Asticcacaulis excentricus CB 48: one gene and its partner. The protein of the gene in region 2 interacts with the protein of the main gene of each other region in a pairwise test. Links are inferred from orthologs where the notes say so. Each region holds a gene or a part of one and is shown on either strand. Other genes may lie near its edges.

Evidence for each region.
Region 1: the proteins of nusG (region 2) and rho interact in binary tests that used the Escherichia coli proteins (3 or more experiments, as listed by UniProt). The link is inferred for Asticcacaulis excentricus CB 48 from one-to-one orthologs.

Annotation. Positions count from the first base shown.
Region 1 is NC_014816.1:138,040-155,087, forward strand. Bases 14,204-17,018 are described here. They hold rho (transcription termination factor Rho), read right to left. Parts: upstream 16,388-17,018; coding sequence 15,020-16,387; downstream 14,204-15,019. Other genes in these bases: mnmE (tRNA uridine-5-carboxymethylaminomethyl(34) synthesis GTPase MnmE), read right to left, coding at 14,204-14,647; ASTEX_RS00690 (DUF6489 family protein), read right to left, coding at 14,654-14,908; ASTEX_RS00700 (CopD family protein), read right to left, coding at 16,646-17,018. In the rest of the region: ASTEX_RS00610 (DUF3052 family protein), read right to left, coding at 1-233; ASTEX_RS00615 (hypothetical protein), read right to left, coding at 233-565; ASTEX_RS00620 (response regulator transcription factor), read right to left, coding at 643-1,326; ASTEX_RS00625 (L,D-transpeptidase family protein), read left to right, coding at 1,381-1,890; ASTEX_RS00630 (YggS family pyridoxal phosphate-dependent enzyme), read right to left, coding at 1,887-2,552; ASTEX_RS00635 (thiamine phosphate synthase), read left to right, coding at 2,546-3,187; ASTEX_RS00640 (NtrZ family periplasmic regulatory protein), read right to left, coding at 3,188-3,589; ASTEX_RS00645 (DUF3576 domain-containing protein), read left to right, coding at 4,120-4,614; leuS (leucine--tRNA ligase), read left to right, coding at 4,723-7,290; ASTEX_RS00655 (hypothetical protein), read left to right, coding at 7,293-7,802; holA (DNA polymerase III subunit delta), read left to right, coding at 7,808-8,860; ASTEX_RS00665 (ParB/RepB/Spo0J family partition protein), read right to left, coding at 8,894-9,778; ASTEX_RS00670 (ParA family protein), read right to left, coding at 9,798-10,592; 16S rRNA (guanine(527)-N(7))-methyltransferase RsmG, read right to left, coding at 10,609-11,253; tRNA uridine-5-carboxymethylaminomethyl(34) synthesis enzyme MnmG, read right to left, coding at 11,273-13,135; more of mnmE, read right to left, coding at 13,307-14,203; more of ASTEX_RS00700, read right to left, coding at 17,019-17,048. UniProt on the Escherichia coli protein: Facilitates transcription termination by a mechanism that involves Rho binding to the nascent RNA, activation of Rho's RNA-dependent ATPase activity, and release of the mRNA from the DNA template.
Region 2 is NC_014817.1:405,413-418,675, reverse strand. The notes cover bases 2,809-5,599. They hold nusG (transcription termination/antitermination protein NusG), read right to left. Parts: upstream 4,594-5,599; coding sequence 4,024-4,593; downstream 2,809-4,023. Other genes in these bases: ASTEX_RS13580 (SPFH domain-containing protein), read right to left, coding at 5,190-5,599; secE (preprotein translocase subunit SecE), read right to left, coding at 4,607-4,909; rplK (50S ribosomal protein L11), read right to left, coding at 2,875-3,303; rplA (50S ribosomal protein L1), read right to left, coding at 2,809-2,863. Also shown: rplJ (50S ribosomal protein L10), read right to left, coding at 1-87; transcriptional regulator FtrA, read left to right, coding at 479-1,501; ASTEX_RS13610 (MiaE family protein), read left to right, coding at 1,491-2,111; more of rplA, read right to left, coding at 2,177-2,808; more of ASTEX_RS13580, read right to left, coding at 5,600-5,987; ASTEX_RS13575 (GIN domain-containing protein), read right to left, coding at 6,230-7,072; ASTEX_RS13570 (S9 family peptidase), read right to left, coding at 7,182-9,407; ASTEX_RS13565 (YbaN family protein), read right to left, coding at 9,482-9,832; ASTEX_RS19435 (DUF805 domain-containing protein), read left to right, coding at 10,132-10,548; ASTEX_RS13555 (dienelactone hydrolase family protein), read right to left, coding at 10,683-11,546; ASTEX_RS13550 (YjbE family putative metal transport protein), read right to left, coding at 11,699-12,469; ASTEX_RS13545 (class I SAM-dependent methyltransferase), read left to right, coding at 12,585-13,205; 23S rRNA (guanosine(2251)-2'-O)-methyltransferase RlmB, read right to left, coding at 13,153-13,263. UniProt on the Escherichia coli protein: Part of the processive rRNA transcription and antitermination complex (rrnTAC). The complex forms an RNA-chaperone ring around the RNA exit tunnel of RNA polymerase (RNAP).

The DNA of each region.
Region 1 (17,048 bases), on a different replicon or contig from region 2:
ATGCCGTCCGATCTCAAGGCCCCGCGCCAGTGCGTCATCGCCGTTTCCAGCACCGCACGCTCGGTGGCAAAAATGTGCACCAGCTCCGGATCATCGACGCCGAATTCCACGCCGTCGGGCAAGGGTTCAAGCCAATTTTTATAGTCGTTGGGTGCGCCGAGCACAGCCGCCCGCATCGCCGGTTTGTAACCGAGCTTCTTGGCCAATGGTGTGCCGGAATAGCCGGACGTCATTAATAAATCTCTTCTAAATATAGAACGACCTTAAAAGTCCCTTCGCATGTGTTCAATATATTCAATGTCTCATTAAAAATTTCAAACATTTTGAGAATTTTTTGAGTTGGTTTAAGTTCTAAGGTTTCATTTTCATAAGTTGGATATGTAATACCAAAATCTATGTGGGGTTGCTCAATATCTCCTATAATTTCATACGTCTCCAAAATTACGGGAGCGCAATTCTTGCTCTTAGCGTAATTAATGACTTGTTGAGCTAGTTCTATAGACATGAGCGGGGTTCCAATCGCCGTCAGTCCAGCTTCATATAATTTGTCAAAAACATCGCTCATCACTACATCCAAAGAAAAAGCCGAAGTTCCAAGAACTCCGGCTCACTCCAACTAACGGGTGCAGGGTCGAGAGCCTGCTAAAATTGCAACCTGTACCCACCGGCATCGGTCATCAGCAGACGGGCATTGGCCGGATCGGGCTCTATCTTCTGGCGCAGGCGATAGACGTGGGTTTCCAGCGTGTGTGTGGTCACCCCGGCATTGTATCCCCATACCTCGGTCAAAAGTTCTTCGCGTGAAATCGGCTTACCGCCAGCGCGATATAGGTATTTGAGGATGTTGGTTTCTTTTTCGGTCAGGCGAATCTTCTTTTGAACCTGATCAATCAGCAGCTTGAGCGCTGGTTTGAATTCATAAGGCCCGATGCGGAAGGTCGCGTCTTCGGAGGTTTCGTGGCTGCGGACCTGAGCACGGATACGCGCCAGCAGGACGGCAAAGCGAAACGGCTTGGTGACATAGTCATTGGCACCCGCATCCAGCCCCAGAATCTGATCAGAGTCAGAGGCGGCCCCGGTCAGCATGATCACCGGCGTGGTCAGGCCGGATTTGCGCAACAGGCGGCAGGCTTCGCGCCCGTCCATATCCGGCAAATCGACATCCAGCAGGATCAGATCGGCATTAATGGTCTTCCCAAGGCGGATGCCTTCGGTGCCATTCGATGCCTGAGTGACCTTGAACTCTTCGTGCAGTTCAAGTTGTTCGGCCAGCGCCTCGCGCAGTTCGTCATCGTCATCAACGATCAGCAGGGTTTTTTGTTGCACCTTAATCCTGTAGCGTTGTGGGTGTTTTTATCAGTTCAGGGTGTAAACCGGCCTATGGTCAAGATTTTTACCGCATACGCCGAAGGTTTTCTAGTCTTAAACTCAGATAGGGTGCGTTGCGCTCTGGGTAAAGGGGGCGTTATATCCGCCGCCGATAAAAGGGAAGGCGATCTGCGCTCGCCGCTGGGCCTGTGGCCGGTGCGTTATGTCTGGTATCGCCCCGATCGTTTGCCGGTGCCGCAGACCGTCCTGCCCGTGAAGGCCTTGTCACCCGATGACGGGTGGTGCGATGATATAGACAGTGATCTTTATAACCTGCCCGTCAAACTGCCCTTTGGGAAGTCGCATGAAAAACTGTGGCGCGACGACCATGTCTATGACCTGATCGTGGTGCTGGGGCACAATGACGACCCGCCGGTCAAGGGGCTGGGATCGGCCATCTTCCTCCATCTTGCGCGTGAGGACTATTCCGGCACCGAAGGCTGCGTAGCGCTCAGTCTGGAGCACTTGCGTGAGTTACTGAAAACCGCCGACGCCGAAACCTATGTGGAGATAAGCCATTAGCGCGAGCCGAAAATGGCCGTGCCGACACGGATTTCGTTCGATCCGAAACGCAGCGCCGTTTCGAAATCGTCGCTCATGCCCATGCTGAGATGTCCGATGCCATTGCGCTCGGCCATCTTGCGCAACAGGGCGAAATAGGGACCGCGCGGGCCTTCGACCGGTGGAATACACATCAGACCGCACGGCTCCAGCCCATAGCCTCGCACCGTCGCGATAAACCTATCTGTCTCAGCGGGCAAAATCCCGGCCTTTTGCGGCTCTTCGCCAATATTAACCTGTACATAGACGCGTGGAGCGCGGCCCTGCTTTTGTGCCTCATCGGCAATGGCGCGGGCGATTTTTTCCCGATCAACGCTTTCGACAACATCGAAAAAAGCCACGGCATCAGCGGCCTTATTGCTCTGAAGCGGGCCGATCAGGCACAGAGTCAGGTCGGGATATTGATCTTTTACCGGCCCCCAGCGTTCCATGGCCTCCTGCACGCGGTTCTCACCAAATCGTCGGTGGCCAGCCTCCAGCACCGGGCGTATAACCTCCCAGGGCTGATTTTTGGATACAGCGGTCAAACAGGCGGAACCGTCCGCTCGCCCGGTCAGTTTCAGCGTTTTGTGCAGGCCTTTGACAATACGCGCATAATTTTCCGCCGAAGGTGAAGATGACATACCGAACTCGCTACGCCTTTCTGATGAACCGGGCCAGAGACATAGCCCGCCACGCGCATATGTCCAGCGCAAACGGACGTGAACTGCCCGCCCTGTTTTACGTCACCGATCCCAAACGCACACCGCATCCGGAAGAGATTGTCGCGCACCTGCCGGCGGGGGCAGGTGTCATCTACCGCCACTTCGGCGATCCCCATGCCACGGCACATGCCCGCGTCTTGCGCACCCTGTGCGATGATAATGGGTTGAAGCTATTGATCGGGCAGGATGTGGCATTGGCTGAAGACGTGGCCGCCGATGGCGTGCATCTGCCCGAACGCGCGCTGTCAAATGCACCAGATGTGCGCGAAAGGCATCGCGAATGGCTGATTACCGGGGCCTGTCACGGTTGCGAGACGCTCGATCTGGCGGAGGTGACGGCGCTTGATGGTCTCTTCATCTCACCGGTTTTCGCCAGCCACAGTCCCTCAGCAAAGGGTGTCGCACCTCTGGGCCTCAAAGGTATTCAGATGTTTTGCGATCTGAGCCCCGTGCCGGTTCTGGGGTTGGGCGGTATTGGGGCTGACAATGCCGAACAGCTGACACACTCCGGCCTGGCCGGATTTGGCGCGGTCGAGGCGTTTCAGCTTAACTGATTAAAACTTAAAGGTGGTTTCCAGACGCACGCGCGGCTGGTCCTTTTCGGCCGCCGGATCACGCGGCTGCAGCGACTTGGTCTTTTCACCGAAACCGACCGTACCGCCCACACGTACCGAGGGCGAGATCTTGTAAAACGCACCGGCATCGACGTCGTTCCAACCAGACGGGCGAGCCTCGTCCTGATTGAGGTCCAGCTTCAAACCCCAGCGGCCCTTGACCGACCACTGATAGATTTTCGACTGCTGGCGCGTAGCGGCATTGCTTTCGGTAGAAACGGTGCTGAGGCTTAGCGGTGCAGTGGCTTCGCTGGTTTTGGCCTTGGCGGTCTGGTTATTGAGCGCATAGGCCGGCGCAGACGCGATAAGCGCCACGGCCATAACCGATACCCCTGCTGCCATAACCCGCTTCATAACTCTACCACTTCCGATAACCAGCCCGTGGACCGGTCACGTTCAAATCTCACTTGGGCATCGCCATATATGGGAAGTGTGACGGATTTATGTAACCGTCTGACATACCCGCAATCGCTTGCCCTGCCCTATCCCTCACCCTGATTAAGGCGTGGATACGTTACAAATCGCTTAAAAGCCCCCACGAGTGAAATCAATAGTGATCGTCGTTATTTGGCTAAGTCGTCAAATTCGCTCAGAAGATGTGATCAAATAGACACGCCCTTACCGCCCGCAGATTTCCAGCGTTACGCGCCTTTGCCGCACAACTGCCGCGATTGGGTGCCAGCTTGGCTTGGATTTTGGCCGTAAATGCCCCTCAACGGGTCTGACGGCCCAGAAACGGCCGGGGCCGGGGGACAAGGAAAGGCTTGTCATACCCCCGTTTGCTCATGCTATAGAGCGGTTAACAGGACAGATGCCCCTCTCCTCATTTGGGGATGGCGCTTCGGGACAGAATGCGGAGTGGACGACACACTATGAAGACGATCAAGAAGGCGGCTCTGATTACGCTGGCCGCAGCCCTGTCTCTGAGCCTGACGGGCTGCCTGAGCTTAGGCAAAAAAGAAGAGACCACCATTGACGCCAAGGCCGAGAAGCGTGGCTTCCTGGGTCTGGGAGGTGCTAAGCCGACCAGCGAGCAGGCCAATGCAACGATTGGCGTCAATGCCTATCTTTGGCGCGCGTCGCTCGACACCATCTCCTTCATGCCTTTGGCTTCGGCCGATCCGTGGGGCGGCATCATCGTCACCGACTGGTACGCCAACCCGGAGAAGCCCGACGAGCGTTTCAAGGCTACGGTCTATATTCTTGATACCCGTCTGCGCGCCGATGCCCTGAACGTCTCGCTCTACAAGCAGGTCAATACGGGCGGTCAGTGGGTGGACGCCAGTGTCTCGGCGCAAACCCAGATCGACATAGAAAACGCCATCCTGACGCGCGCGCGTCAGCTGCGTCTGTCGAACGTGAAATAAGCTGCTTCTTCGGCTGCAAAATTAAGGGCGTTCGGGCTTTGACCCGGACGCTCTTTTTGTTTATGCCGAACGCCTGTTTTTCGCGTCGTTTGCGCTAAAGGTCCGTTGATGTCCCGCTACAATCCCAAAGAATCCGAACCGAAACAACGCGCCCGCTGGGACGCCTCCCAGACCTTCCTGACAAAGTCGAAGGATCAGGCCGGCGACAAGCCGAAATACTATGTCCTTGAGATGTTCCCCTACCCGTCCGGTCGCATCCATATGGGCCATGTGCGCAACTACGCCATGGGTGATCTGGTGGCGCGGTTCAAGCGAGCGCGCGGCTTCAACGTGCTGCACCCGATGGGCTGGGACGCCTTCGGTATGCCGGCGGAAAACGCCGCCATGGAACGCGGCATCCACCCCAAAGGCTGGACGTACGACAATATCGCCAGCATGAAGGCGCAGCTTCAGCGTCTGGGTCTGTCGATCGACTGGACGCGCGAATTCGCCACCTGCGATCCCAGCTATTACGGCAAGCAGCAGAAGTGGTTCCTCGATCTCTTGAAGCACGGCCTCGTCTATCGCAAGGAGTCTCAGGTTAACTGGGATCCGGTGGACAATACGGTTCTGGCCAATGAACAGGTCATCGACGGCAAAGGCTGGCGATCAGGCGCCGTGGTCGAAAAGCGCAACCTGACCCAGTGGTTCCTCAAGATCACCCAGTATGCCGATGAACTGGTCGAAGGTCTCTCGACGCTTGACCGCTGGCCCGACAAGGTGCGCCTGATGCAGGCTAACTGGATCGGCCGCTCCAAGGGTCTGAAGTTCAAATTCAACTTCGCTGGCGAAGTCGCGCACGAACCTCTGGAAGTCTACACCACCCGTCCGGACACCCTGTTCGGTGCGGGCTTCGTCGCGGTGGCCGCTGATCACCCGCTGGTCAAGGCTTTGCCCGTGACCCCGGAACTGGAGGCTTTCCTTGATCAGGTAAAGAAGGGCGGCACGACGCAGGAAGAGATCGACACCGGTGAAAAGCTCGGTTTCAACACCGGCTTGAAGGTTCTGCATCCGTTCAAGCCCGGTGAGACACTGGACGTTTGGATCGCCAACTTCGTACTTATGGGCTACGGCACCGGGGCCATTTTCGGCTGCCCCGCCCATGACCAGCGCGACCTCGACTTTGCCCGCAAATACGATTTGCCGGTACGCGAGGTGGTTCTGCCAACCGATGCCGATGCGGCCAGCTTTAAGGTCGATACCGAGGCCTATACGGGGCCCGGCACGATCTTCAATTCCGAATTCCTCGACGGTTTGGATATCGAAACCGCCAAGGCAACGGCGATTGAAAAGATCGAGTCCTTAGGTCTTGGCGAAGGCGCCATCATCTATCGGCTGCGTGACTGGGGCGTGTCGCGTCAGCGCTACTGGGGTTGCCCCATCCCGGTCATCCATTGCAACGACTGCGGCGTGGTGCCAGTGCCCGAGGACCAACTGCCGGTTACCCTGCCCGAGGACGTCACCTTCGACGTGCCGGGCAACCCGCTGGACCGCCACCCGACCTGGAAGCACGTCAACTGTCCACACTGTGGCAAGGCGGCACGCCGCGAAACCGATACGCTCGACACCTTCGTGGATTCGTCGTGGTATTTTGCACGCTTTACGGCCCCCGATGCGTCTGAGGCCATTCGCAAAGCCGATGCCGACTACTGGCTGCCGGTCGATCAGTATATCGGCGGCATCGAGCACGCCATCTTACACCTGCTCTATTCGCGCTTCATCACCCGTGCGCTCAACACCTGCGGCTATCTGGATGTGAAGGAGCCGTTCGCTGGCCTGTTCACGCAAGGCATGCTGACGCATGAAACCTATAAGACCGCAGCCGGAGAATGGGTCGATCCCTCCGACGTCGAAGTCACGAGCGAAGGCAGTAAGCGCAGCGCTATCAAGCTGTCCACTGGCGAAGCGCTGAAAATCGGCGACGTCGAAAAGATGTCGAAGTCGAAAAAGAACGTCGTGGCCCCCGAAGACATTTTCGACACCTACGGCGTCGATGCGGCGCGCCTGTTCGTGCTGTCTGACTCCCCGCCGGAGCGCGACGTGCAGTGGACGGCATCGGGCGTTGAAGGCTCCTGGCGCTTTACGTCGCGCGTGTGGGCCGAATTCGACAGCCTGCCCGACGATGATGTTGCAGCTACCGATGACGCTTCAGCGCTGGAGCTGCGCAAGGTGGCGCACAAGGCCGCCAAGGCCGTTACCGAAGGCTTCGAAGGCTTCCGCTTTAACGGCGCGATTGCCAAGCTTTATGAATTCGTCAACGCGCTTCGCGCCTCCGATGTGCAAAAAACCGGTACAGCGGCACGCCGTGAGGCCCTGACCATCCTCGCCGGGCTGATCGCCCCGGTGACGCCGCATCTGGCCGAAGAAGGCTGGGCACGTCTGGGGCATAAAGGCCTGATCGCCGATGCCGCCTGGCCGCAATACGACCCGGCTCTGGCAACCGATGACGTCTATACCCTGCCCGTTCAGGTCAATGGCAAGAAGCGCGGTGAGCTTCAGGTGCCCCTGAACGCCTCAGAGGCGGAAATCCGCGAAATGGCGCTTGCCGACGAGGGCGTGAAGCGTCATCTTGAAGGCGTAACGGTGCGCAAGGTGATCGTCGTTCCCAACCGCATTCTCAACTTTGTCGTAGGCTGATCATGATCCGCAGAGCCCTTCTGGCCTTCGCCTTGCTGAGTGCGCCTCTGACCTTGAGTGGTTGCGGGTTCACACCAGTCTATGCGCAGAAGGGCTTGCCCGGTGAACTGGCCAATATTGACGTCATCACTACGGATTCGCGCACCGGCTACTTCCTGCGGCAAAACCTGGTGTCGGGCTTCAATACCCTTGAAGGCCAGAAGCGTTACCGTCTGAGCGTCAAACTTGAAGAAAAGCGTTACGATGTGGGTGTCGGCATCAATGATATCGCCGTGCGCACGGAAATTTCGACGAAGGTGCAATATAGCCTGATCGAAGCGGCGACGCGCAAGGTTCTCATCACGGGAACTTTCGTAGATTCAACTACTTACGATGCAAATGCCCAGTCACCGTACGCAGGCGTCGCCGCCCAGAAAGACGGTCAGCAACGCGCCGCCACCGCCATCGGCGAACGCATCCGCAGTGAGCTGGTGTTGTTCTTCCACGACAAGAAAGCGGCTCCGGCCAGCTAAAGCCCATGAAGCTGGTTAAACGCCCCGAAATCGAGGGCTTCCTCAAAGCGCCGCCGCGCGACGTCATCGCCTGTCTAATCTATGGCAAGGACCGCGGGCAGGTGCTGGAGCGTGGGCAAGCGCTGGCCCAGAAAATCGTTCCGGACATCAAGGACCCGTTCAACGTCTCGCTGCTTACCGATACCGATATCGACGCCGATCCTGCGCGTCTTGAGGATGAGCTTCAGGCGCAGTCTCTGATGGGCGGCCGACGCTTGGTGCGGCTCAAATTCTTTTCAGAAAAGGCGGCTCTCGACAAACAGGTGGCCGCTGCGCTCAAGGCCCATGTCGCTGGTGATCTGAACCGCGACGCCTTCTTCCTGATCGAAGCCGGTGGTCTAGGGGGCGACTCCGCCGTGCGCAAGCTGGCCGATGCCGACAAGGCCATCGCTTCCATCGCCTGCTATGAAGACGAAACCGGCGACGTTGTGCGCATGGCACGTGAGACCCTGGCGCAGAACGAGGTCGCCCTGACGCCCGACGCCATGGACATCTTCGCTGCCCGCCTGCCCAAGGAACGCGGCGTGGCGCGTCAGGAGATCGAGCGGCTATGCCTGTTTATCGGGCCGGGATCGCGCCGAACCATCGACGACAAGGAACTACAGGAGTTCTTGGGCGTCGAGCCCGATGCCTCACTGTTCGATGCCGCGCTACAGGCCTTTGGCGCCAAGATGGCCCTGGCCCAGGCGGGTTTGCGCCGGGCCTTTGCCGAGGGCGAAGACGGCTCTGCGGCCTTGCGCGCCCTAAATGGCCATCTGGTCAAGCTGCGGCTCATTCAGGCACAGATTGCCAAAGGCATCGACGCCAAACAGGCCGCCCGTGCAGCAGGTGTCTTCTGGAAGCAGGAAGCGGAGTTTCTGCGTCAGGCGCGCGCCTGGTCAGACTTTTATCTCGACCCGCTGTCCAAAGAACTGATCGAGACGGACAAGCAGTGCAAATCCACCGGTATGCCGGACCTGCTGCTGGCCGAACGCCTCTATATGAGCATTGCCGGACGGGCCAGACGGCTGGGATTATAAGCCGCTCGCGCGCCTAAGGCTTAGCGAATTACCTCAGCGAGGAGAACCCGCCATCAGGCGCCGGCACACATCATCCAACTGTTCAAGACTGGCATAGGCGATACGCACCTCACCCTTGCCGCCCTTGTCGTCCAGCTTAACGTTGAGGCCCAGCAGTTCCTGAAGGTCTTGTTCCAGCGACAGTACATCGGCATTGGTTTGCGCCTTGGGACGCGCCGGTTTGGTCTCGCCGCTGAGCGCGGTGCGCGCCAGCATTTCCGCCTGACGAACAGACAGACCTTTCTGAATAATCACCTCAGCCAGCGCTTCGGGGTTGCTCGCCGTCGCAATGGCTCGGGCATGGCCGGCGCTCAGGCGGCCGTGAATGACGTGATCCTGAATACCCTCCGGCAGGCCCAGCAGGCGCATCATATTGGCGATATGGCTGCGTGACTTCGAGACGACCTGCGCCACAGCATCCTGTGTGCGGCCAAAGCGCTCCATCAGCACCTTATAGGCGCGCGCCTCCTCGATGGGGTTGAGGTCTTCGCGCTGCACGTTTTCGATGATGCCGATTTCCAGGACCTCAAGATCGTCCAGTTCGCGCACGATCACCGGAACGGTCTTCAGACCCGCCTTTTGCGCGGCGCGCCAGCGGCGTTCACCGGCGATGATCTGAAACTGCCCGGCTTGACCAGGTAACGGCCGCACCAGAATGGGCGACAGGACGCCCTTCTCTTTGATAGAGGCGCTGAGGTCGTCGATCTCCGCTTCTGAGAAGAACCGCCGCGGCTGATCCGGGTTGGGTTGCAAAAGCTCAATCGGCTTTTCCAGCGTCGCGGCAGGCTTACCATCATTGGTGGCGATAGGCACGGACCCCTGGTTGTCACTCAGCAGCGCCGACAGACCGCGACCCAGACCTCTTTGTTTCTCAGACATGTGTATCCTTCAGTCTTAGTCAGGCAGCCGCGCGGCGCACTTTTTCACGTTGAACGACTTCACGGGCCAGTTTCAGATAGGCCTGTGAGCCGGTGCATTTCAGATCGTAGATCAAAGCCGGCTTGCCAAAAGACGGGGCCTCCGACACCCGCACATTGCGCGGAATGACCGTGTCATAGACCTTCTCGCCAAAGTGCGAGCGCACGTCCTTGGCGACATGGCCGGACAAGGCGTTGCGGCGGTCGAACATGGTCAGTACAATCCCCTGAAGCTCCAGCTTCGGGTTCAGCGAGCCCTTGACCAGGTCGATGGTCCGCATCAGTTGCGATAGACCTTCCAGAGCAAAAAACTCACATTGCAGCGGCACTAGCACCGCATCGGCAGCACTCATGGCGTTGATGGTCAGCAGATTCAGCGACGGCGGGCAGTCGATCAGTACATACGAATAGGCCAGTTCACCGACCTGTGCTTGATGCTCCAAAGCGTCGCGCAGGCGATAGGAACGCCGGTCGGCCTGACCCAGCTCGATCTCAACGCCCGACAGATCAGGGTCCGACGGGATGATATAAAGGCCAGGCACTGAGGTTCTGACCGCGCATTCGCCAATCGGCTGCTGATCGACAATCACATCATAGATGGTGGTGGTACGCGCCGAGCGCGGCACGCCCAGACCGGTAGAGGCATTGCCCTGCGGATCCATGTCAATAATCAGCACCGTCTCCCCGACGGCGGCAAGAGCGGTTCCGAGATTGATCGCCGTCGTCGTCTTACCCACCCCACCCTTCTGGTTAGACACCGCCAGAACGCGGGGCATGGGGTGCGGGGGGAAACTATCTGGCACGGCGAACGCTCCGAATATGCAGGACGCGACCGCGAGGGTCGCTCAAGGACGTAAACAGTTCAGACTGAAAAGCCCAGTTTTTGCGCGCCTCGACGATTTCCGCCTCGACGTTTTCGCCTTTCAGCAACCAGCCCTCGGCCCCTTTGCGGAAGAAGCTTTCGGCAAACCCAATAAGCTTCGGCAAAGGCGCCATGGCGCGGGCGGTGACCACATCAACCTTCAGCGAGACATTCTCCGCCCGGTCGTTAATCACCGTCGCCGGCAGATCCAAGTCTCGCACAACTTCGCCTAAAAAGCGACAGCGCTTGGCCAGGGAGTCGATGAGAAACACGCGCCGGTCTGTGGGTGTTTCGCCTGAATCTGTGGACAGGTGCTTAAGGAGTATGGCCAGTACGACCCCGGGGAAACCCGCCCCCGCGCCCAGGTCTGCCCAGGTTCTGGCGTCCGGCGCATGGTTCAGCAGTTGCGCGGAATCGAGCACGTGCCGCGACCAGTAATGCGGAAGGGTCGCAGGCCCGACGAGGTTCATCACCTCATTGCGCTCAGCCAACACCTTTGCGAAACGCGTGAGGTCATCAAGGGCCGCCTGTTTCACGTGAAACACCAGATGCGCTGCCATTTCCTCTGGCGTCATAAACAACTCTGTCATGCGATTATGCCGCGCCCTTTTTCAGGTTGCGCACATGGAACAACAGGGCCGTCAATGCGCCTGGAGTCATGCCTTCGATGCGACGCGCCTGACCAAGCGTCAGCGGTCTGACGCGGCCCAGCTTTTCCCTGGCTTCGTTAGACAGGCCACCCACTCGCGCATAGTCAAGGTCTTCGGGCAGGGCCAGGTTCTCGTCCTTGCGGAAGGCGTCGATCTCCGCCGCCTGACGCCCGAGATAGCCCGAATAGAGGGCGTCAATTTCGACCTGCTCAAACACGCTGTCGGACCAGTCTTTAAGCTCTGGCCATACCGTTTCCAGCTTATCCCGCGAGCAGGTGTCGTAGGACAGGAGTTGCAGCAGGTTGCGCTTTTGACCATCGGCATTGACGCGGATACCCAGCGCATTGGCCTCGTTCGGGGTCAGCTTGAGGTCTTCGGCGCGTTGGCGTGCCTCGGCCAGAGCCTGCTTCTTCTCCAGCCAGTGGGTTTTGCGCCGTTCGCCCATCAGGCCCGTTTTCAGCGCGATATCCGACAGGCGCTGATCGGCATTGTCGGCGCGCAGCTTCAGACGGAATTCGGCGCGGCTGGTGAACATGCGATAAGGTTCGGTAACCCCCTTGGTCACCAGATCGTCTATCATCACGCCGATATAGGCTTCGTCACGCCCCAGCACCAGCGGGCTCAGACCGCCGGCACGCGCCGCAGCGTTCAGTCCCGCCATCAGGCCCTGCGCCCCCGCCTCTTCATAACCCGTCGTGCCATTGATCTGCCCCGCTAGGAACAGGCCCGGCAGGCGCTTCAGTTCCAGCGTCGGATAAAGCTCGCGCGGATCGACATAGTCGTATTCAATGGCGTAGGCGTAGCGCTTGATGACCACATTCTCGAGGCCGCGAATGGTGCGTAGAAAGGCCTCCTGCGTCGCCTCGGAAACGCTGGTCGAGATGCCGTTCGGATAGACGGTGTCATCGTCATAGCCTTCGGGTTCCAGAAACACCTGATGGCTGTCCTTGTCCGAAAAGCGCACCACCTTGTCCTCGATGGAGGGACAATAGCGCGGACCACGCCCGGACAGATGGCCACCATAGACCGCCGATTCCGTGATCCGCTCCTGAATGATGCGGTGGGTGTCGGCATTGGTATAGGTGATGCCGCAGGTGATCTGCGGCCGGTTGATGGCAGCGTTCAGGGTCGAAAACGGCGTCGGGATCGCGTCGCCTTCCTGCTTTTCCAGAACATCCCAGTTGATCGTCTTGCCATCCAGCCGCGCCGGCGTCCCGGTCTTAAGGCGGCCCATATCGAGCTTGAGATCGTAAAGACGCTGCCCCAGACCATTGGCCGGCTCATCGCCAAACCGCCCGGCGGCCATGCGCTTCTCGCCGATATGGATGATGCCACGCAAAAAAGTGCCGGTTGTCAGGACCACGGCTTTCGAGCGGTATTCGACGCCTTGCGCATCCACCGTTCCAACGACCGTATCGCCCTCAAGGATGAGGTCTTCGACAGCGGCAGCGATAATCGTCAGATTTTCCGTGCTTTGCAGTTCGGCCTGCATCGCTTCCCGATAGAGTTTACGGTCGATCTGAGCGCGTGGGCCGCGCACGGCCGGGCCCTTAGAGCGATTTAGCATCTTGAACTGGATGCCGCCAATATCAGCCATGCGACCCATTACGCCATCCAGGGCGTCGATTTCGCGCACCAGATGACCCTTACCCAGGCCGCCAATAGCAGGGTTGCACGACATCTCGCCCAGGGTTTCGATCTTGTGTGTCAAAAGGAGGGTCTTAGCACCCATGCGTGCCGCAGCCGTCGCGGCTTCAGCGCCCGCATGTCCTCCACCGACGACAATGACGTCCCAAAACTGGGTCATAAAGCTCCAACCTGTCAGGAAAACGAAAGAGGGCTCGCTATAGCAGATCAGGCGGGAGGGGTCGAATCGAGAAGTGTTAATTTCGGCGTTTTGCGTGTTTCACGTGAAACACTGCCTTTGCCCTCCATCAGCTCCCCTGATACCCAGCAAGGCGATCAGTAAATGAGAAGATTACTTTCCAATGCAAAAGCTGGAGAAGATATGATCCAGCACTTGCTCGACATCTGTGCGGCCAAATAAAGCGTCAAAGGCTGACAGCGCCTGGCGGATATCTTCAGCCATCAATTCAGGTGTCGCGAACCCGATACCCAGGGCTCGATCCAGAGCCGCATCCACCTCGCGCAAACGCTCGCTATGCCGTTCCCGCGTGGCTGCTGGGAAGGTGCTAAGAGACAAGGCCGCTTCAAGATCAACCTCAAGGGCGCGTCGAACGGCGTCAATGCCCTCACCCTTGGTCAGGCTCGTCTCAAAAAGACGGACCTTTTTGTCCTCATACTGAGAACGAAGCGCTGCCAGGGCTTGGGAAGATACCTGATCTGACTTATTGAGAATTAGATAGTCGCCAGACTGCATCGCGGATAGGTCTTCCGGAGCATCCGACGCATCCAGGACCCACAAGCGTAAATCCGCCGATTGCCCCCGCGCTTTCGCTCGGCGGATACCTTCGGATTCCACCACATCCTCAGTTTCGCGCAGACCCGCCGTGTCATAGATCAATGCCGCATAAGGTCCGATGCGAATGGGAGATTCGATCACATCCCGCGTTGTTCCAGCAATAGGAGTGACGATGGCCGCATCGGTTTGCAGAAGCGCGTTAAACAGGCTCGACTTACCCGCATTGGGTTTGCCCATAATGGCGATGCGATAGCCCTCGCGGATTTGCTGGCCACGCCGCGCGTCCGATATCGCCGCGCCGACTTCCGTTTTCAGCGTAATGATATCCGCAACAATGCGTTCACTGAGGTGCTCCGGAATATCCTCATCCGGGAAATCGACGATGGCTTCGATGTGCGCCAGAATACGGATCAGTGCGTCACGCCATTGGGCATAGCGATCGCGAAACCCGCCTTCAAGCTGCATAAGCGCTTGGCGCCGCTGCGCCTCGGACTCGGCCTCTACCAGGTCGGAAATGGCCTCAGCCTGGGTCAGGTCAAGCTTGCCATTTTCAAAGGCTCTGCGTGAAAACTCCCCCGGCTCCGCGTGACGAAGTCCTAGAGCGCGAAACACGCCGTAGAGCCGCTCCAGCACGGCGCGTGAGCCATGGATATGGAACTCAGCGCAGTCTTCGCCGGTAAAACTGCTCGGCCCCTTGAACCACAAGACCAGAGCCTGATCTATCAGCTCGCCGTCATAGCGCAGATGACCGAGTGTCGCGTAGCGCGGACGCGGCAAACGCCCCAGTAAAGCCTCAACCACCTGCGCAGCCTGAGGCCCACTGATGCGGATAACCGAGACCCCTGCCCGGCCTTGCGCCGAGGCCAAAGCAAAAATCGTCTGTTTCACGTGAAACACGAGAGCCTACTTACCGCCCTTAAAGCCGCCCATGCTCGCTGTGGCAGCTGACTGCATCATTTTGAGGAAATGATCCTGCGCCTGCACGCCGAAGCTCGACCAGGTCTTGATGATCTCCTCGGGTTGCATCGACTGGATGTTCTGCTCAACACGGGCCTTCATCTGCTCGACCATATAGTCGTTCAACGTCTCGACATTGGGCAGGCCCAAAAACGCGCGAGCTTCCTGCGGTGTGCATTCGATATCGAAGGTGACTTTCATAGCGGGTCTCCGCAAGCTCGCATCAACAAATGAGAGCGGATAAAGAAAGGGCCGGATTGCTCCGGCCCGGATAGATTAACAATGATCCCGTGTCGCCTGATTTGGCAAGGATCAGGTATTCATGCTTTGGAAGAATTCGCCATTGTTTTTGGTCTGGCGCAGCTTGTCGATTAGGAACTCGATCGCATCTTGTGCACCCATCGGGTTGAGGATACGGCGCAGCACATAGGTCTTTTGCAGATCCGACTTGTCGACCAGCAGGTCTTCCTTACGCGTGCCGGACTTAAGAATGTCCATGGCCGGGAAGACGCGCTTGTCAGCGACCTTACGGTCGAGGACGATTTCTGAGTTGCCCGTGCCCTTGAACTCTTCGAAAATCACTTCGTCCATACGCGAACCGGTGTCGATCAGCGCGGTGGCAATAATGGTCAGAGAGCCACCCTCTTCGATATTACGTGCCGCACCGAAGAAGCGCTTGGGGCGTTGCAGGGCGTTGGCATCGACGCCGCCGGTCAATACCTTACCCGATGACGGCACAACCGTGTTGTAGGCGCGACCAAGACGCGTGATCGAGTCAAGCAGGATGACCACATCGCGCTTGTGTTCCACCAGACGCTTGGCCTTTTCGATGACCATTTCGGCCACCTGCACGTGGCGCGTCGCCGGCTCATCAAAGGTAGAGGAAATAACTTCGCCGCGCACGGTGCGCTGCATGTCCGTCACTTCTTCCGGGCGCTCATCGATCAGCAGCACCATCAGGTAGCATTCCGGATGGTTGGCCGCGATCGACTTGGCGATGTTTTGCAGCATCACCGTCTTACCGACACGCGGCGGAGCAACAATCAGGCAACGCTGACCCTTACCCAGAGGGGCGACGATGTCGATGATGCGGCCCGAACGGTCCTTGATCGTCGGGTCTTCGATTTCCATTTTCAGGCGCTCTTCGGGATAGAGCGGCGTCAGGTTATCGAAATGCACCTTGTGGCGGATAGCCTCAGGGTCTTCAAAATTGATCGTCTTGATCTTTGACAGGGCGAAGTAACGCTCGCCTTCACGCGGGCTGCGGATCGGTCCTTCGACCGTGTCGCCGGTGCGCAGCGCGTGGCGACGGATCTGCTGGGGCGATACATAGATGTCGTCAGGACCGGGCAGATAGTTGGCTTCAGGTGAACGCAGGAAGCCAAACCCGTCCTGGAGCACTTCGATAACGCCGGAGCCGGTGATTTCGACGCCTTCTTCGGCCAGCGTTTTCAGAACCGCAAACATCAGGTCCTGCATCCGCATGGAGGCGGCGTTCTCCACGCCGATCTGTTCGGCAAACGCCAGAAGATCCGCCGGCGACTTATCCTTCAGTTCCTGAAGCGACAGTTTTTCCTGATTGGGGTTTTCCGACTCGTCATCGCCATTGTCGCTGCCGTTTTCGTCTTCGGCGGCGTCTTCCAGCGTGGTGTCGTATTCGATTTCGTTGTCTTCGGACATGGGAGGGGTCTCTGATACGGCACGCGGTCACGTGGACTTTATAAACAAAGTCAACGTCTTAGGCTGTGCCTGTCTGATAAGCCAGCGCGTGAACGCTGTATGGAAACTGGGGAAGGCCTTTAGACCACGAGAACCGTGGGGCCGTGAAATGCGCGACTTAGAAACCGTCCGGCGCGCGCAATAGTTTGAGCAATACACCCAAACGCCGAAAGGTCAAGGGCGGACCTCTCCCGACCTTCCCGGCCAAGAGAGGTGATTTCAGATCGTGAACATTTCGCTCGTCACGGCAATGACCATGACAATGGCAATCACAGCCGGAATCTCATTGGCGATGCGCCAGAACTTTTCCGAACCAATGTCTTCGCCGCGCTGCAGTTTCTTGAAACGCACGGCCAGAAAATGGTGATACCCGGTAATCAGCACAATACCGATCATCTTCACCACAAACCAAGGTTCGTAAAAGAACTTCCAGCCAAAGCGATCGTGCACATTGCTGTAGATGAGCCCCACCCCGAACAGCCAGGCGGCGATCATGGCCGGGTTCATGATAAAGCGCAGCAGCCGCCGCTCCATACCACTTAAAACCTCCACGACCTGCGGCTTGTCGCGATTAGCGATATGATTGATGAACAGACGCGGCAGATAGAGCAGCCCCGCCATC
Region 2 (13,263 bases):
CGAATACTGGGCAACAACCACGGAGCCGGATTCGGCGAAGACGCTCTTAAGCTCTTCAATCGATTCGGCTTTTTTAGCGCGGTCCATTGTGGCCTCCAATTGAGGATTGCTTTGCGGGACAATCCCGCAAAGGTGAAACGACTTAAACGTCCCGGTTGCCCGGAACGGCAAAGTCACTGTCCCATGATGGGAGGCAAAGGCAACCAGACCACGCTGCCCTTAAGGCAGACATGAAATCCTAGAGGCGTTTCGCGTCCCGTCTATATTCGGGTTCCGGCGGCTACCGGAAGCTTATGGAACAGGCGGCCCCTGCTCCCACGAAGGTCTCGGACAGAACGGAGGGAAACCGAAATTCCCACACCGAGGCGGCTCCCTTACCCCTAAGTCGCCGCAAAAGCAAGAGGCCCTCGACATTTATTGCCTTTACCGCGGTTCAGCGCTATGGCGCTTGGCAGATATTAGCCCGAAAGGCAAAATCATGCCAAAGACCCTGCTCAATCACGATGTCTGCGCCCTCGCCTTCGACGGGATGCCTTTGTTTGAGTTTTCGATCGCCGTTGAGCTGTTCGGGCTGGAACGCCCGGAAATGGGACCGGACTGGTATCGCTTTCAGGTGGTCAATGTCGAAGATGGCCCCTGCCGCACGACGGCGGGCCTTAGCCTGACGGCCACAGGGCCGCGCGAGTGGCTGGAGACCGCAGGCACGCTGATCATCCCCGGCTGGCCGTTGGACAAGCCAATCCCTGAGCATCTGGTGGCCCTGATCCGGCGGGCCTATGCACGCGGGGCCCGCATCGTCACCATCTGCTCCGGGGCTTTCGTGCTGGCTGCCGCCGGGTTGCTCAAAGGGCGGCGTGCCACGACCCACTGGAAATATGTCGAGCACGTCAAATGCCACTGGCCGGAAGTCGAGCTGGTACCGGACGTGCTCTATATCGACGAAGGACAGATCATGACCTCGGCCGGGAGTGCCGCCGGGATCGATCTGTGCCTGCACGTCATACGCCGCGATTTCGGCCCCGAAGCCGCCAATAAGGTCGCCCGCCGCCTGGTCGTGCCCCCACACCGCGACGGCGGTCAGGCGCAATATATCCAGAAGTCCGTGCCCATCGAATATGAGCGTAACCGGCTGGGGCCCCTGCTTGATTATATGCGTGAATGCCTGGATCAGCCGCATACGGTGGCGCAACTGGCGCGCCGCGCCGGTATGAGTGAGCGCACCTTCCTGCGCCGCTTCGAAGAGGCCACCGGAACGACCCCCGCCAAGTGGCTGATGCAGGTTCGCTTGCAAACCGCACGCGATCTTCTGGAGGCCACGACCGACAGTATCGACCTGATCGCCCACGCCTGCGGTTTCGGCAGCGCCGCCAACTTCCGCCACCACTTCCGCGAACAGCTTTCGACCACGCCCACGGCCTACCGCCAGACCTTTCAGCGTTTACCCCCTGCCGCGACTTGCGCGCCGTCGCCGGATTTGGCAGAGGCAGGCTATGCGTACTGATCTTGACGACATACTGACCTTTCTGGGCTCTGCGACGCCGCCGGAGTGGATTGAGGCCGCCCTGGCCCATCAGGAAATACTCCTGCTCGATCACAAGGCGTGCGAGTACAAGGCAGCCTCCAACGCCATCAACCTGATGGCCAAGTATCAGACCCATGCAGAGCTGGTCGATGCCATGAGCCGGTTGGCGCGCGAGGAACTGGTCCACCACGAACAGGTGATGAAGCTGATCAAAAAGCGTGGCATTGCCCTGCGGCCCCTTTCGGCGGCGCGCTACGCCTCCGGATTACGCACGATGGTCCGACGCAGCGAACCCGGCATGATGACCGATATTCTGGTCATCTCCGCCTTTATCGAAGCGCGTTCGTGTGAGCGCTTCGCCGCGCTTTATCCGCATCTCGATGAGGAATTAGGCAAGTTCTACAAGGGGCTGCTCGACAGCGAGGGCCGCCATTTCCGCAACTATCTCAAACTGGCGAACCTCTATGGCGACGCCGATGACATCGCGGCGCGCATCGACGCCATCCGCCCGGTGGAACAGGCTCTGATCCACGACCCCGACCCGGAATTCCGCTTTCACAGCGGCTTACCGGTGCTCGTGGCGGCCTGAAACCAGACACAAGAAAGCCGCCCCGTTGCCGGAGCGGCTTTTTCCGTATCAGGTTACCCTGAAACTTACATAGCGGAGGACGTATCGACCTTCACGCCCGGCCCCATGGTCGAAGACAGCGAGATCTTCTTCACATAGAGACCCTTGGCACCCGACGGACGCGCCTTCACGAGGGCGTCCACCAGAGCCTTGGCGTTAGCTTCGAGTTGCTCGACCGTGAACGAGGTCTTGCCGATGCCGGCGTGCACGATACCGGCCTTTTCGACGCGGAATTCAACGGCACCCGACTTGGCGTCCTTGACGGCCTGAGCGACGTTCGGGGTCACGGTGCCGACCTTCGGGTTCGGCATCAGGCCGCGCGGGCCAAGCACCTTACCGAGGCGACCGACCAGAGCCATCATGTCCGGAGACGCGATAACGCGGTCAAAGTCCATGAAGCCGCCCTGAATCTTTTCGACCAGGTCCTCGGCACCGACGACTTCGGCACCGGCGGCCAGAGCTTCCTCGGCCTTCTTGTCCTTGGCGAACACGGCGACGCGGACGTCCTTACCCGTGCCCGACGGCAGTTGAACGACGCCACGGACCTGCTGGTCGGCGTGACGCGGGTCAACGCCCAGGTTGACGGCGATTTCGACCGACTCGTCGAACTTGGCCTTGGCATTGGCCTTCACAACGCCCAGAGCGTCGGTCAGGTTGTGCAGCTTGTCGGCCTCGACGTTCCAGGCCTGAATGCGCTTTGCAATCTTGGTCATCAGAATTCCCCTTAATCGACGATCTTCAGACCCATCGAACGGGCCGAGCCCTCGATGATCTTGGCGGCGGCGTCGATGTCGTGAGCCGAAAGGTCCTTCATCTTCTTTTCGGCGATGTCACGCAGTTGCGCCTGCGTGATCTGGCCGGCCGAGTCACGACCCGGCTTCGACGAACCCGACTTCAGGTTCAGCGCCTGCTTGATGAAGAAGGTCGCCGGCGGCGTCTTGGTGACGAAGGTGAACGACTTGTCCTGATACACCGTGATGATGGTCGGGAGCGGCGTGCCTTTTTCGACGTTTTCGGTGCGGGCGTTGAATTCCTTACAGAAACCCATGATGTTGACGCCGCGCTGACCCAGAGCCGGGCCGATGGGGGGCGAAGGCGTGGCAGAGCCGGCCTTCACCTGGAGCTTGATGTAGCCCAGGATTTTCTTAGCCATTGGATATCTCCATAAAGTCCCGGTATTTTGGGACGTTGTGAGCCGTGGTGCGGGTCGCCCCTTCCACGGATTTAGCTCCGTCCGGAGACGAAGAGCCGGTGCCTTAGACGAAAAGCCCCGTCACCGCAAGGGCGATTATGCGATTTCCTAGCAAACCCAGAGGAGGGGCACGGCCCCTGCACCCGGTTCTGAGAAAGCCTACAGCCGCGAAGACCTGAACCTGTTGTGGCCCGATCTCTTCCCGCTGGATACGGGGTGACGGGTTTAACCGCTGAAGATTTAGCCACGAAACGTAGTTCGGCGAAGCCAAAAGAGCCGTTGAAACGCCCGGCCAGCAGGGCCCTTTCCCTCTGTGCGGCTTGCACGGATGAATGGCGCTGCGCGCCCCTGCGTGACGCAGACACGAATAATCTGTGAAAGCTGTGTAATCTGTGGTTCCTAGAGCATTCGTCGGCTCAGCTGCGCCGCCGAATGGCTCTACGTTTTTGTTTGGTCAAGCAATTTTCCGAAAAGTGGTGCCCACTTTATCGGCTTGCGCTCTAAAATCTCGCGCGGCACAGCACAGCACTTGATACATTAAGCGCAACGCTATGCCCCAATCTCCCGTTCGTGCTTTTCGTGCCGTTCGTGGCTAAAATCTTCCGAGCACCAAACGCGCAAAAACAAACCCCACGTAGCCGGGCCACATGGGGTTTGCGTAAGCGGATTTGACGAAGAGGATCAGACGGTCTTTTCGACCTGACCGAATTCCAGATCGACCGGAGTGGCGCGACCGAAGATCGACACCGACACCTTGAGGCGGGCGTGATCCTGATCGACGCTTTCGACCACGCCGTCGAACGAGGCGAACGGGCCGTCGATGACCTTGATCTTTTCGCCGATGTCGAAGGACAGAACGGTCTTGGGCTTTTCAGCGGCGACTTCGACATTGCCGACGATGCGCTGAACTTCTTTTTCGGAGACCGGCATGGGCTTGGAGCCCGAACCGAGGAAGCCGGTGACCTTGGGGGTGTTCTTGACGAGGTGGAAGGCTTCGTCGGTCAGTTCCATCTTCACCAGCACGTAGCCAGGGAAGAATTTGCGTTCAGAGTTGAACTTACGACCGCGACGGACTTCGACCACTTCTTCGGTAGGGACGAGGATTTCGGAGAATTTATCCTCAAGGCCCTGTGCCTTGGCCTGCTCGCGCAGGGATTCGGCCACCTTCTTTTCGAAGTTGGAATAGGCGTGGACGATGTACCACTTGTGCTTGGGGTTCGGTGCGAGCGTCGCTTCCAGGGTTTCGGCCATGTGTTGTGAGCCCTTAACGTCCGATATTGATGAGCGAGTTGACCGCGAATCCCAGTCCGCCGTCAACGATATAGAAGAACGCACAGGCGACAACGACCATGATGAACACCATCACTGTGGTGATCCAGGTCTCCTTGCGCGAGGTCCAGGTGATCTTGCGCGCTTCCTGACGGACTTCGGAGAAGAATTTGGCCGGGCTGGTGCGCTTCTTCGGGGTGACGGCTTCGCTGCCGGCCGCCCTGGCCGCAGCCACGGGGGCGACCGCGCCTTTGCGCGCGCTGTCTACCGTCGGGGTCGAAGGGGGCTTTTTGGCCATAAGTGTCTCGTCCAGCTTTCTCTAAGGGTGCGCCTTACAGGCGCTTCCAGCACAAATGAGGCTCGAAATCGTGATTTCAAGCCTCATTTGCGATGAAATGGCAGGGGCAGAGGGACTCGAACCCACGACTTCCGGTTTTGGAGACCGGCGCTCTACCAGCTGAGCTATACCCCTATAAGAAACACGCCCTGTTGTGACAGGTGGTTTCAGAGGAAGTCGCGTGTATCAGCGGTTGGCGCAAAGGGCAAGCCACCGCTACGCAAAATCCACCAAAAACTTGTTATTCACCAGACAGACGCTTCGCCGCGTGCAGCAGTTCCTGCGGGAAGCCAAGGATGATGGTCGAATTCTGCTCGGTGCCGATCTCTTGCAGCGTCTGGAGGCGGCGCAGTTCCATCGCGCCCGGTGCCTCGGCAATGGCCATGGCGGCGGCCCGCAGGGTTTCCGACGCTGCCTGCTCGCCCTGCGCCTTGATCAGGCGGGCCTTGGCTTCGCGGGTGGCCTCGGCTTCCTGAGCTAGGGCGCGCTGCATCTGCACCGGAATGTCGAGATCGCGCATTTCCACAGCGTCAATATCGACACCCCATTTGTTCGCCGCACGATCAAGCTGCGTCATCAGGAGGGCGTTGATCTGTTCACGGCCTTTGAGGATGGCGTCGAGATCGTGCTGCCCGATCACGTCCCGCAGCGAGGTTTCGGCGGCCTGAAGCACTGCTGTATGCGGGTCGAGCACACTGTTGACGGCCTTGGCCGGGTTGTCGATGCAGTACCATACCACCGCATTCACCTTCACCGCTACGCCGTCGCGGCTCAGGGTTTCCTGAGTCTGGAGATTGACCGAGAGGATACGTACATCGACCTTGGTGCTCCATTCGATGAACGGGATGATCCAGAACAGGCCCGGTCCGCGCACATTCACAAAGCGCCCCAGCCGATAGACGATAGCGCGCTGGTATTCCTGATTGATGCGGAAACCCTGAATGACGAAGACAAACAGGATGACGGCGATCGTCGCGACCTGCATAAAATTGATGCGCCAGCCGCCAAGCACCGACAGGCCGTCCAGCAGGGTCTGCATGACACCCCTCCCCCTTACTCCAGAATAAAAGGGTTAACGCAGTCGGAGCCGGTTGTCAAAAGACGGTACGATGACAAAAAAACGCGACGGTCACCAGGGCCGCCGCGTTTGAGTTTATGGAGAACCAGAGAGTGCCAGACCGAAAGATCAGGCCCGTCTCCTGATCGCCACCTGCCCCGGAAAGCGCAGGCGGAGATTTCGCCGTCGGATCAAAATATGACCCGACGAAATACCTGTTTCTGTCAGCGGCCGCCCTCACCGATGCGTACTTTGCCGGAGCCCATGACGGAACGTGAGACGTGACCGGTGACCTTGCGCACGGAAACATCGCCCGCGCCAACGATAGAGACATCGACATCGACCGCTTCGCCGCCAAAACGCACATTGCCCGAACCGGCGATAGAAACGTCCACCTTGCGGGCCGTGCCCTTGTCGATCCTCACATCACCGGAGCCGCCGATGGCGATTTCGACCGGCCCGGCCACTTCGGCGACATTGATCGAGCCCGACTCGCCGATGGCCCCCGACAGGGATTTGATACGACCCAGATAGACATCGCCGGAGCCGCCGACGGCGACTTCGGCATCGCCCGCATTGGCAGCGCGAATGCTACCTGACCCGCCGATGTTCAGTTCGGCCTTGCCCTGCACCGTATCCACGGTCCAGTCACCGCAGCCGCCCAGCGCGAACTCTAGCGATTTGGCCGCCCCGATGCGCCCGGAGACGGCCCCTTCCGAGGCGACCTTGGCATCCATCGGTACCCGCAAATAAACCACCGGCAAATCGGCTACGGCTACCTGCCCCTTGCCGTCGATGCGCACCGTCTGATTGCCGGAGCAGCCATAGCTGCGTTTGCGCAACTGGCCCGAGGCGACCAGCTTGTCGCCCTTCGTGCTGACCATAATTTTCGGCAGATCGGCCCTGCCGTAGGTGACGGTGAGTTTCACGTCACTGCGGTTTTCCGGCGTGACGATGACGCGCGCCGCCATGTGTTTCAGTTCGACCTGCGTTGCGGCCTGCGCGCCCGCTGCGGCCGCCATAGCTGCGATGGCGACGAAAACGCCCGCCTTGATGCCCGTGCCCATTGTTAAACCCCTGATCGGTTTCAATAGGCCTAGCATGAAGAAGGCGGGCGCTCAGAACAACTTAATTACGTGTCATGAAGCAATTGTAATATAACAAGGTTTTAGGCCGTTATTTCTTCAGTTTTCGGTCGAAAAAGTCGAGATACAACCGATAGCGGAACAGATTCTTCTCATTGCTGCGGATGCCGTGTCGGTCGCCCGGAAAGAGCATCAGCTCAAACGGGATCGACCTCTTTTGCAGGGCATCGACGACGCGCGTGGTGTTTTGCAGGATGACATTGTCGTCGGCCATGCCGTGCATCAGCAACAGGCTGCCCGGCTTTAGATTATCGAGGCGGTTGACCACATCATATTTGGCATAGTTCTCGGCATTGGCCTGCGGCGTGGACATATAGCGCTCGGTATAGGCCGTATCATAAAGCCCCCATTCGGTCGGCGGCGCGCCGGCCGCCCCGGCGACAAACGGCGTGTCCTTGGCCGTCAGAGCCATCAGGGTGACAAAGCCCCCCTGTGACCAGCCCATAATGCCGATCTTCGCCGGATCGACATAGGGCAGGCTTTGCAACCACTTCGCTCCCATGATCTGATCGTCGATATCCGGCCCGCCGAACTGCTTATAGATGGCGCGCTGGAACTTCACCGAGCGGTTGGGCGTGCCGCGGTTGTCCAGCGTAAAGACGATGTATCCGGCCTCCTGAAACAGGCGGTTGGCGGGCGACACCCAGCCGCGCCGCACATCCTGCCGCGCCGGGCCACCATAGATGGAAACGATGACCGGGTATTTTTTCGCCGGGTCGAAGCCGCGCGGCTTGAGCATCAGCCAGTGCAGGTCTTCGCCATCCAGCGCCTCCAGCTTACCGAATTCCGGCGCGCTATAGGTGTCTTTGTACGCGAAATACGGATGTTTGGCGTCGAGCGCGTTCTCCTCGATCCAGCGCACGCGCTTGCCCGTCGCGTCATAAAGACCGGTCTGGGCCGGGGTTTGGGGGTCCGTATAGGTACCGATAAAGGCCTTGGCATTGGGCGATACGTCCGTGGACCACCAGCCGCCGGCTTTGGTCACGGCCACCGGCTCGGACGGCTTGAGGAAGGAGGTCTTGTAAAGCCCCATCTCGACCACGGCCTTATAGGACGACTCAAACCATACCTCGCCCTTCGCCTCATCGACGGCGGCGACCTTCGCCACCGGGAAGTCGCCCCGCGTGACCTGACGGATCAGCTTGCCGTCCTTGTCATAGAGGTAGAGGTGGTTATTGCCATCGCGTTCCGACGCCCACAGGAAACGCCCGTCCTTCAGGAAACGCAGGTCGTTATTCAGCTCGACCCAAGTGTCCGAGGTCTCGGTCAGAACCGTCCGCGGTGCCCCGCCGGTAAGCAGGTATTGCAGCAGGTCGAGCGTCTTCTGATCGCGGCTCAGGCGCTGCACAAAGACGGACTGCCCGTCCGGGCTCCAGTTGACGCGCGCCAGATAGATGTCGCTATTGGCCCCCAGATCGAGCGGCACATCGGTTCCGGTTTTCAGGTCGTGCACAAACAGGGTGACGATGGCGTTGGGACGCCCGGCCTTCGGGTAGCGCTGATCGACGGTGCGCGTGCCCGTGCCGTTGATCTCAAAGCGTTCGACGATATCAACCGGGCTTTCATCGACCTTGGCATAGACGATCTTCGTGCCGTCCGGCGACCACCAGTAGCCGGTATAGCGGTTCAGTTCTTCCTGCGCGATGAACTCAGCCACGCCGTAGGAAATGACTCCCTCGCCTTTCGGTGTAATGGCGCGCTCGGTGCCGGTCGCGAGGTCGCGGACATAAAGCGTCTGATCGCGGACATAGGCCACCTGCCCGCCCTTAGGGTTCAGCTTGGCATCAACCTCATCGCCCGGCGTCTCGGTTGCGCGGCTGATCTTTTTGGTCGCCCGATCGACCAAATAGACGTCGCCATCCAACGGCACCAACAGCGTCTTGGACGACGGGTCCCAGTCATAGGCCACCACGCCGCGCGCCGACACGCGCATCCGCTCGCGTCGCGCCTTTTCGGCCTCAGATAACTCCTTGCCCTCGGAAGACAGGCTGTCGGCATCAACTAGCACATAGGGCGCGCCGCCCTTGACGTCGACGGCCCACAGGTCCTGCACCGTGGCATTGGTCAGCTTGGGCTTCAGGAAGGTCAGAAGGGTCCCGTCCGGCGACAGGCGCGCCCCGACCGCCTTCGGCCCGGACAGGTCCGGATTGGCAAACACCCGCTCAGGGGTCAGCGTAGCCTGCGCAAAGACGGGAGAGGCGACCGCCGCCCCCAGCAGGGCAGCGGCAGAGACGGCAAGGGTCAGCTTGGACGGCATGGGGGACTCCGGAAATCAATGCCGGAAGCTAGCCCCTTCCCTTGCAGCGGGTCAAGCGGTCACACGGGTAACTATCATTGCGACGGCCGGGACAGCACGTAAAGGGCGCACAGCAGGCACACCCCCGCGGGCACAAAGGCCCACACACCGCGCAGGGTGACGAAGCCGATTACCGACGACACGGCCATGCCGCCGACCGCGGCGATCTTGGCCGCCGGACCAATGACACCGCGCTCACGGAAGGCGCGGACGGGTGGGCCGAACTTTGGGTGCGCCAAAATACGCCGCTCCCATTCCGGATTGAAGCGGGCAAAGATCACGGCGGCGATGATCAGAAACACCGTCGTCGGCAAAACCGGCACGAAGATGCCGATGACGCCAAGCGCCACGAAAAACAGGCCAAGCAGGTTCAGAACCACTCTCATTCGCACAGCATAGCCCCGATTGCCGGCGGGCGCACCTGTCTTATGGTCACAGCGTAACTTAGAAGACTAGCTTCTTATGCAATAATCTCACTCAAGCCGCCATTGAGGCGACAACCAAGGCGGCGTTGCCGCCGCTCGGAGAGGGACTAAACAAAGGCGAGCTCATTATGCTTCTTCCAGAAACCATAATGATCCAGCTGCTCCCGATAAGTTTACCGCCCCCCTTCTGCGGTCTGGAACCGCGTTATGGTAAATTCACTGAACAAGAGAGTCGCCTAGGATGCGGCCGGGAGGAAACCATGACTATCATCAATACACTGCTAAGCCCGAACGGGCGGCTGTCGCGCATCGGCTTCTGGGGCTGGTGCCTCGCGATCGCCGTCGTCTGCGCAACCCTGTGGTGGCTGAGGACCCATTATGGCACCGCTGTGGGCCTGAGTCCGGCCGAGGGGGTGGACCCGATGTGGCTGGTTCTGGGGCTGCCGCTCCTGTGGATCGGCTTCTGCCTGAGCGTCAAACGCTGGCACGACCGGGGCAAGTCCGGCTGGTGGCTGATGGTCGTCCTCGTGCCGGTCCTGGGGCAGGTCTGGGCGCTGATCGAATGCGGCTTTTTGGCCGGCCAAAGGGGCGGCAACCGCTTTGGCCCCTCGCCCGAAGGCCACCGCCCGATGCTCGACGCCTATCGCCTCGAGGACATGCCCGAAGACATGCCCTAGATCATTATGATTTCTGGTAGAAACATAATGATCTAGGTTTTTGTTTAGCCCCTCGCCGGGCGGTGGCTTTGCCACATTGGCCGCCACCTCAATGGCGGCTTGAGCGGAATGAGTCCATTAGAGATCATTCTGCTCTAATCAAAATATTTCTTGAAGAAACCAACCGTTCGCTGCCACGCCAGATCGGCAGCCGCCTTGTTGTATCGCGCCGGTGAGGTGTCATTGTTGAAGGCGTGATTGACGCCTTCGTACATGTGAATCTCGAAACGCTTGCCCGCTGCGGTCAAAGCTGCGCGGTAGGCTTCGATCCCGGCATTAATGCGCTCATCCAGACTGGCATAGTGCAGCATGAGCGGGGCCTGAATGCCGGGCACGTCGGTCAGAGGAGCCTGTGAGCCATAATAGGCAACGCCGGCATCCAGCGCCTTCGACTGCGTGGCGATACGGTTGACCAGACCGCCACCCCAGCAAAAGCCCATTGCCCCGGTCTTGCCGTTGCCATTTGAATAACCGCTCAGCCAGTTCAGATAGGTTTCGGCATTGGCAACGGTCTGCGTGCCGTCCAGCTTGCCGATCAGGGTACGCGCCTCGTCTTCATTGGCCGGGGTGCCGCCGACAGGTGACAGGAAATCCGCCCCCAGCGCCACGAAGCCTTCCAGCGCCAGCTTTCGGGTGACATTGCGGATATGCGGCGTCAGGCCGCGATTTTCATGGATGACCAGCACACTCGGCAGCCTGCGCGACACAGCTTTGGGCCTCGCCAGATAAGCTTTCAGCCCCTCAATCGTCACCTCTTCGGTCACCAGACGGCTGTCATCGGCCGCAATGGTCTGTGCCGCCGCCTGCCCGGCACTCAGAAGCGGCAGGACCGCTGCGGCGGCGGCAGCCGATCCGGTCAAGGCCGTCAGGCGGCTCATAAAGGCGCGGCGATCAAATGAGGTATGGGTGAATTCATCATAGGCGTCGATCATCGCCTGTGTAACAACGGGTTTGTCCATGGAGCCCTCCAGTCTGAGGTTTCTACGCCCAAACCCCGCCCATCCTTCGGACATCTCCCAGAAAAAAGCGGCCCCTGAGGATCAGGAACCGCTTTCAGAACGCAATCCGATAAGGTGGCCACCCCTTTTCGGACAATTTGTGCACTCAAAACTCAATTCGCGGGTTTGGGGCCGAAGTGTTTGATGTCTTTTTCGGTGATGTCCATAAAGTCCGGCACAATCTGATTGTATTCCGTGACCTTACCCGTATCGACCACGATGTCGCGATGGCCGTCCCAGATCATGTTCAGCGCCACGTAGAGCACCACGGCCAGACCGAAGAAGCCGATCCAGCGGTACTTGTGCAGGACCTTGGCGATAAAGTGCGAGGCGACCCCCATCAGAGCGATGGCGAGGATCAGGCCGAAGACCATGATTTCGGGATGGGCGTGTGACGCCCCGGCTACGGCCAGCACATTGTCGAGCGACATCGACAGGTCGGCGATCAGAATCTGAACCACGGCGGCCTTGAAGCTCTTGCGCTTAGGCGCCGGAGCGGTCGCCCCACCCGTGGTGGGATTGCCGTTGATGTCGGCCCCGGTGGCGTCTTCCAGCACCGCTTCGGCGTGTTCCTGCGCGTGAGTATCGGGCTCGCGCAGTTCGCGCCACATCTTCCACGCCACCCACAGCAGAAGCAACCCACCCGCAAGCAGCAGACCGACAATCAGCAGCAGCTTGGCCGTCACCAGCACAAAGCCGATGCGCATAATGACCGCGGCGATCAGCCCATAGAGGATGGCCTTCTTACGATCACTGGCCGCCAGACCTGCCGCCGCCAGACCGACCGCCACGGCATTGTCCCCGGCCATGACGATGTCGATAAAGACGACCTGAAAGAAGGCCGAAACCTGAGACGCGAACTCAGGATTGCTAAAAAAGTCCATGACAGGCCCATAAATAGAAAGGTTTGCACACCCTCCTAGTTTTCACATCCCGCCTTGTCCAGAGGCAGATCGCATGACAGGCTGGAGAAGTTCAGGTCGCCGTTGAGGTTCGTCCATGCCTACTGATCCTTCCGAAGGCTGGGACGCACTTGCCGAGCGCTTCATGCAAATGCGTTCCGGCGTTGGGGCCAGCCTTGTACGCGACTGGGCCATTGCCCAATTGCCAGCGGGTAGCGCCATTGTCGATGTCGGTTGCGGATCGGGCGTGCCGATTGCTGAAACCCTGATCGAGGCAGGGTTTGCCGTGTCGGGCATAGATGCTTCGCCCCGTCTGGTCGCCGCCTTTCACGCCCGCTTTCCCGAAGCGCCAGTCGCCTGCGAAGCGGCGCAGCTCAGTGCCTTCTTTGGCCGGACGTTCGACGCGGCAGTCTGCGTGGGCCTGATCTTTCTGCTGTCGAAGGTGGATCAGGCGGCTCTGATCGGCCGGGTAGCCCAAGCGCTGAAACCCGGCGGGCGCTTTCTGTTTACCGCGCCACTTCAGGCCTGCGAATGGCCGGACACCCTGACCGGACGCCTTTCCCGCTCATTGGGCCAGACGGCCTATGCGGCGCTTCTGGACGCGCACGGCCTGTCCCTCGTCGCCAGCCACAGCGATGAGGGCGGTAACCACTATTACGAGGCGATCAGACCGCGCGACCCAGAGCCTCATACAAGGCAATCGACGTCGCATGGCTGACATTCAGGCTCTCAAAGCCACCCGGCATGGGGATTTTGACCAGATGGTCGCAGTGTTC